DNA from 2 places in the Kitasatospora sp. NPDC048715 genome. Region 1 is predicted to be linked to the other one. Evidence: riboswitches for the same ligand, from Rfam matches in the RefSeq annotation. Region 1 holds a riboswitch; the other holds the start of a gene.
The links. A riboswitch is a leader RNA that binds a small molecule or an ion and turns the genes downstream of it on or off. The one in region 1 is predicted to bind guanidine.
Positions count from the first base shown of each region.

Region 1 (3,392 bases):
CATCGCGGACAAGCCGGAGGTCCGGCTGGTCTCCTTCCGGCAGCTGGTCGACTGGCTGGACGCCCAGGACCCGGCGGTGCTGCGCAAGCTCCAGACCCTCGCCCCGGGACAGTCCCCGGCCGGCGGCTGGGAGGCCTTCCTCGGCGCCCCGGCGGGGGCCGCGCCCCCCGCCACGGCCCCCGCCGGCGCCACCTCCGGCTGACCGTCAGGCCTTCGTCCGCACCCGGCCGGAGAGCACCGCGCCGAGCAGCGCCACCCCGGCCATCGACAGCAGGATCACCGCGAAGGCGCCGGGCGAGCCGGCCTCCCCGCCGCCGCCCCCGTGGGCGGCGGCGAGCGAGCCGCCGCCCAGCGCCGCGAACATCACCCCGGCCAGACCGGTCAGCAGCACATTGCCCAGCGCGTCGCTCATCTGGAGCGCGGCCGAGTTGGCCCCGGCGTCCTCCGGCGTGGAGAGCTTCATCATCAGCACGCTGACGCTCGCGATGGCCATCCCCATCCCGACGCCGCCGACGCCCCAGGCCACCGACGCGGCCCAGGCCGGCACCGCCGGGAATAGCACCAGCGCGGCGCCCGAGATCGCCACCGCGGTCAGCACGAAGCCGCCCCGGATCATCGCCGTGCGGTAGCGCTCCGCCCCGGGCCGGCCCTGGAGCCAGGAGCCGAGCGCCCAGGTGAGACCGCCGCTGGTCAGGGTCAGGCCGGCCAGCGTCGGCGAGAGCTCACGCTGGGTGGTCATCATCAGCGGGATGAAGGCCTCGGCGGCGAAGAACGCCCCCGCGGCCACCCCGCGCAGCAGGATCACGGCCGGCAGTCCCCGGCCGGCCCGCAGGGTCCGCGCCGGCAGCAGGCCGAGGACCGCCGGCACCAGCAGCGCCGCCCCGGCGATCCCGGGGACCAGTCCGATCAGGTCGCGCCGCTGGCCCGCGTACTGCAGCAGGCCGGCGCCGACCGCCGCCATCGCGGCCAGCAGGGTGCGACGGCGGTCGAAGGCCGCGCCCCTGGCCACCGGGTGCTCCCGCTCGGTGCGGGCCAGTGCCGGGCCCATCACGGCCAGCGGCAGCAGGATCAGCACCGGCACGGCCAGGAACACCCAGCGCCACCCCAGGTGCTGGGTGACGGCCCCGGAGACCAGCGGACCGATGATCGAGGGCAGCACCCAGGCCGAGGAGAAGGCCGCGAACACCGCGGGCCGCAGCCGCTCCGGGTAGGCCCGGCCGACCACCACGTACAGGGCGACGATCACCAGCCCGCCGCCGAGGCCCTGGATGGCCCGCCCGGCCACGAACACCCACATCCCGGGTGCCGTCCCGGCCACCACCAGCCCCACGCCGAACACGGCGATGCCGCTGAACAGCGGCCGCAGCGGGCCGCTCCGGTCGCACCACTGGCCGGAGACGACCAGGGCGAACAGGGTGGTGGTGAAGTAGCCGGAGAAGGCGAACGCGTACAGCCCGAGCCCGTTCAGCTCGCGGGCCGCGGTCGGCATCGCGGTGTTGACGGCCGTCGCCTCGAAGGCGATCACCAGGACCACCGAGACGATCCCCAGCGTCAGGGCACGGTAGCGGCCGCCGAGGACCCCACCACCGGGGTCGTCGTCGAGGGGTATCGGTACGGGGTCGACCGAGGTGGGGGAGGCAGTGGTCATACGTAACATCGTAAGAGCCGTCTGCCCCGATGACCCCTGACCCCGGTCGGTGATCTCCTCGGCCGCAAGGCCTAGGACGGGCCCCGGGACCCAGGACGGGCCCCGGCCGGGACCGCGGCGGAGGTCAGTGCAGCACCTTGAGGCCCACCACGCCGGAGACGATCAGCAGCAGGCAGGCGATCCGGGCCATGGTCACCGCATCCCCCAGGACGGCCATGCCGTAGACCGCGGTGCCGACCGCTCCGATGCCCACCCAGACGGCGTAGCCGGTGCCGATCGGAATGGTGCGCATCGCGTACGCCAGGCCGCCCATGCTGAACAGCAGTGCGATGCCGAAGACGAGGCTGGGAACGAGGCGGGTGAAGCCCTTGGACGATTCCAGGGCGACCGCCCAAACGGTCTCCAGGACACCCGAGACGATCAGAACGAGCCAGGCCATGACGGTGGTACCTCCGCAGTCCACAGCGGCCGGATTGCCGCTGAACTGCGCCGTCTTGTCGTCACCGGGTACGACGCGCTCGTCCGGGGTGGCGGAAATACCGCCACCTGCCCCCGACGGTAGCACACCTTGCCATACAGAATTTACATAAGGGCATTGACCCCTCTCCCCCGGATCGGCCACTATGAATTCACTGGCCGTGTGCCCGAGTGGCTTAGGGAACCGTCTGCAAAGCGGTGCACGCGGGTTCGATTCCCGCCATGGCCTCACCGGAAAAGGAAATTGCCGGTCGACTCCGAAAGTCGGCCGGCAATTTCCTTTCCCTGCTTTCCGCCTTTTCCGGGAGCTCCCGGTCCGTCCCGGGAGCTCCCGGTCAGGCGGTGACGGCGTCCTCCGCCCGGATCGGCAGCCGGCCGACCGGCAGGCCGGTGGCGGCGCGCACGGCCGCGGCGACGGCCGCCGGGGCGACCACCGCGGGCACGGCTCCGACCGCCTTCGCGCCGAACGGGGCCACCACGTCGCGCTCCTCCAGCAGCGCGGCGATCCGCACCTCCGGGGTGTCCAGCGCGGTGGGCAGCCGGTAGCCGGTGAGCGAGGGGTTCAGCAGCACCCCGCCCTCCGTCCGCAGGTCCTCCAGCAGCGCCAGGCCCACGCCCTGGGCCACTCCCGCCTCGATCCGGTCCTCGATCTGGCGCGGGTTCAGCGCCCGGCCGACGTCCTGGGCGACCGTCATCTCGACCACCCGCACGGCGCCCAGCTCGATGTCCACGTCCACCACCGCACGCATCGCGCAGAACGAGATGGAGACGAAGGCGTCGCCCTGCCCGGCCTCGTCCAGCGGCTCGGTGGGGTGCGGGCGGCACTGCGCGGTGGCCCAGAGCTCCTTGCCCTCCAGCGCCTCGGCGACCGGCATGCCGAGCACCCCGTCGTACGAGGTGATCTTGCCGTCGGCGATCTGGAGCAGCTCCGCGGACATCCCGAAGTTCGCCGCGATCGGCTGCAGCAGCTGGTGGCGGACCATCAGCGCGGCCCGCTCGACGGCGCCGCCGGAGACCCAGGTGTGCCGGCCGCGGGCGGACGGCCCGGCGATCGACTGGTCGCTGTCGGCCGGGGCGATGTAGACCTCGCTGACGCCCAGCACGGTCTGCACGATCTGCCGGGCCAGCGTGGCGAAGCCCTGCCCGGCGTCGACCGCCGCGCAGATCACCGTGGCGTGGTCCCCGCTGACCCGCACGGTCGCCGTGGAGACCTCGTCCTCGCCCTCGGCGCCCAGCATGTGCACCATGCCGACGGCGTAGCCGATCC
Region 1 covers NZ_JBICVH010000017.1:204,465-207,856, forward strand. The annotation lists gene ACGFSC_RS29805 (hypothetical protein) at 1-202, shown strand, start outside; gene ACGFSC_RS29810 (MFS transporter) at 206-1,648, opposite strand; gene ACGFSC_RS29815 (SMR family transporter) at 1,773-2,087, opposite strand; guanidine-III (ykkC-III) riboswitch at 2,132-2,197, opposite strand; tRNA gene ACGFSC_RS29820 (tRNA-Cys) at 2,283-2,354, shown strand; gene ACGFSC_RS29825 (xanthine dehydrogenase family protein molybdopterin-binding subunit) at 2,461-3,392, opposite strand, start outside.

Region 2 (3,392 bases), on a different contig from region 1:
CGGTGCTCCGACTGCCCTACGGTGGTCGGAGCACCGGAGGAGAGCCCATGAACCCTCAGCACTACCGTCTGCTCGAAGAGGCCCGTCGTAGCCTGCCGGACGGCTACAAGGTCGAGCTGTCCGGTGACATCATCGTCATGCAGACGTCACCGTCATCGATTCACCAGCTCAACCTGGCGATCGTCCAGCGCCAGTTCGAGGCACACTGTCCTCCCGGCTACTTCCCGACGGGGAACAGCGACCTCTCCTCGCCGGAGGTCGGTTCCGTCCGCAACCCGGACCTCACCTACCTGCCCGAGGACATCATCGAGCTGGGCCGCGAGATCCCCGCCGACCTGGCGCTGATCGCGGTCGAGATCGCCTCGCCGTCCAACCCCGACAACGACTGGAGCGGGAAGGTCCGCGACTACCCGCGGATGGGCTTCCCGCTCTACCTGATCGTGGACCCCCGGCAGAAGACGGTGACCCTGTTCTCCGAACCCAACCGCGACCGCTACCACACCCGGACGGAACGGGAGTTCGGCGAGAAGCTCCGCATCCCCGCGCCCTTCGACTTCGAGCTGGACCTGACCCGGCTGGTGCCCTACCGGGACTGATCGGCCGCGGGGCCCGGGGAGTTCACTCGTTCGGCCAGAGGATCAGGTCGTCCAGCGGGTACCGGCGCGGCCGGTCGCCGAGTTCGGCGACGGCCGCCCGGATGCGGTCCAGGTGGGCGGGGGTGAGCTGGAGCGGGGGCTCGTCGGGCTGGTGGGTGGTGCGGATCGGGTAGTCGACGCCCGGGTCGCGGGTCATCTCGATGTGGCAGCCGAGCACGTGCGTCACCGGGTGGCTCCCGGCGAACGCCACCAGCCGCTCGACGGTCCGTCGGAAGGCCGGCCAGTCGTCGATGTACAGCCGCCCCGGGTAGACGGTGTCTCCGGTGAGCAGGAAGCCCGTCCAGGGGTCGTAGTACGTGACGGCCGCCTCGTGGTGCCCCGGCGTGGCCAGGCACTTCAGCACCCGCCCGCCGCCCAGGTCGACCAGGGCCACGGCCTCCTCGTCCCGGTCGAAGCCGAAGTACGGCCAGGCGGTGGGCAGATCGGCACCGACCAGGGTGGTCGCGGGCCGGTCGGCGAACTGGCCGTCGCCCGCGACGTGGTCGCCGTGCGGGTGGGTGTGCAGCACCAGCAGCCCGTAGCCGTCCCGGGGATTGCGGGCGAGCCACGCCTCCACCAGCCCGTCGACCGTCGCGCGCAGCGGGAAGTACGCGGCCTCGGCCGTCGCCCCGGTGTCGATCAGCACCGCCCGCTCCGCCCCGAAGAGCAGGAACAGGAACGGGGCCTCGTAGTTGATCGCCTTGTTCTGCCGCAGGATGACGGTGTGCTCGTCGTACTCGTGGACCTGGATGTCCGGGTCCGTGTTGTGCTTGGCGGACGGGGAACCGTGGATCCACTGCACGTCCAGCGGACGGGCGATCGGTGCACCGGCAGCGGCCATGACGCCTCCACAGTGCGTCGTCTTGGCAGGCCGGGTACGGCGCACGTCTCGTCCGGGGCCGGCGCCGCTGCACCGCCCCGGGGACGCTAGCACGGGGGCCTTGGCGGCGGCTTCAGCGGTCCAGAGGAGTGACGTCTCGGGCGAGCTGCACGAAGTCGGCCCAGGCCTCGGCGGTGAAGGTGAGCTGAGGTCCGGTCTTGTCCTTGGAGTCCCGGACGCGGACGGTGCCCGGGGCGAGGGCGATCTCGACGCAGGCGCCGCCCTCGGTGTTGCTGTGGCTGGACTTGAACCAGGCCGGTTCAGCGCTCATAGTTCCTCCGCGAGCTTGCCGATGAAGTCGGCCCAAGCCTCGGTCGTGAAGGTGAGCTGAGGTCCGGTCTTGTCCTTGGAATCGCGGACGCGGACGGTGCCCGGAGTGGAAGCGACCTCGACGCAGGCGCCACCCTCGCTCCCGCTGTGACTGGACTTGAACCAGACCAACTCGCGATTCACTGATCCTCCACCAGCTTGTTGATGAACCCGGCCGACTTCTCCGGAGTGAGAGCCTGTCGGAGGATCCTTTCATGGCGTTGGCTCAGGAGCTGTACCTTGTCGATGTCCGAGTACAGCCGCCCGCCAGCCTGGCCCTCCTCATAGGCGATTCGCTGGTGTTCGGGCAGGTCGAGGAGGATGAGCTGTCCTTCCAAGCCAGGATGGAAACCCTTCGAGGGAACGACCTGGATGACGACGTTGCGTTGCTTGCCGACCGTTACGAGGTGCCGCAGCTGCTCGGTGTGGGCTTCTTCCGTGCTGAGGCGACGGCGCAGGACGGCCTCTTCGATCACGAAGTTGAACGCCTTGGTCTGAATGTTCAGCAACCCTCGACGTTCGAGACGGGCGGCCACCCGCGCAGCGACGGTCTCGTCGTCAAGTGGGGGCCAACGACCATCGATGATGGTTCTGGCCGTCGCTTCGGTCTGAAGCAGGCCGGGAACGAGCTGGTTCTCATACCAGTTGATGACCAGCGCTTCTTCCTCGTTCCGGATGTACTCCTCTGCGAACTGCGGATACTTCTCCGGCACCAGGAACTGTGCCCCCGCCACCAGGATGCCCTTCGCGTCGCACATGTCGTCCGCCACCTGCAACAGATGTACGGACGGCTTCCGCCGCCCCGCCTCCATCGACCGCAGGCTCTCGATGCCGTACCCGGCCTCGGTGGCCAGGTCCTCGCGGCTGACACCCGCGCGTGTCCGCCACAGCTTGATCTGATTGCCGCAGTACTTCCACGACATCGGCGGCGGTGTGGCGGACGAGGGCGCGTTCACGGGATACCTCCAGGCCGATCGGTGCGAAGTTCGACGCTAGACGCCCGATGGCCTGGAGGTATGCGAATCAGCCCGAAACCATCCCCTCGGATGACCCGAGCAGGTGCGCGAGCCCGTCGGCCAGGCCCCCGCGCCAGCACGCGTAGTCGTGGCCGCCGTTGAACTCGCGGTAGGCGAGGTCGTAGCCGCGGGCCGTGAGGACGTCGCGCAGGTGGCGGTTCTGGGCGAGGAGCATCCACTCCTGGAGCCCGACCTCGATCCAGAAGCGGGCCTGCCGTCGTTCCTCGGCGGCGAGGCGCCGGGTCAGCCATTCGCTGCCCGCGTCGAACTCGGTCTCGTCGGGCCACCAGAAGGAGCCGGACTGGGAGAGCGCGTTGCCGAAGCGTTCCGGGCGGCGGTAGGCGGCGTAGGCGGCGGTGAGGCCGCCCGCGCTCTGGCCGGCGATCACGGTGGCGGCCGGGTCGCCGCTCGCGCCGAACTCCGTTGCGGCCCAGGGCAGCAGGCGGTCGGCGAGGAGGTCGATGAAGGCCGGGTTGCAGCTCAGGTCGTCCGGGCGCTCCGGCCCCATGGTGTGCACCAGCAGGGTGACGGTGGGCGGGATGGCGCGGTCGG
Region 2 covers NZ_JBICVH010000007.1:119,811-123,202, reverse strand. The annotation lists gene ACGFSC_RS15660 (Uma2 family endonuclease) at 48-596, shown strand; gene ACGFSC_RS15655 (MBL fold metallo-hydrolase) at 619-1,476, opposite strand; guanidine-III (ykkC-III) riboswitch at 1,488-1,555, opposite strand; gene ACGFSC_RS15650 (DUF397 domain-containing protein) at 1,589-1,786, opposite strand; gene ACGFSC_RS15645 (DUF397 domain-containing protein) at 1,783-1,968, opposite strand; gene ACGFSC_RS15640 (helix-turn-helix transcriptional regulator) at 1,965-2,780, opposite strand; partial or broken gene fes (enterochelin esterase) at 2,848-3,392, opposite strand, start outside.
Region 2: it holds a riboswitch for guanidine, as region 1 does, so the genes downstream of both, ACGFSC_RS15655 (MBL fold metallo-hydrolase) here and ACGFSC_RS29815 (SMR family transporter) in region 1, are expected to answer to the same signal.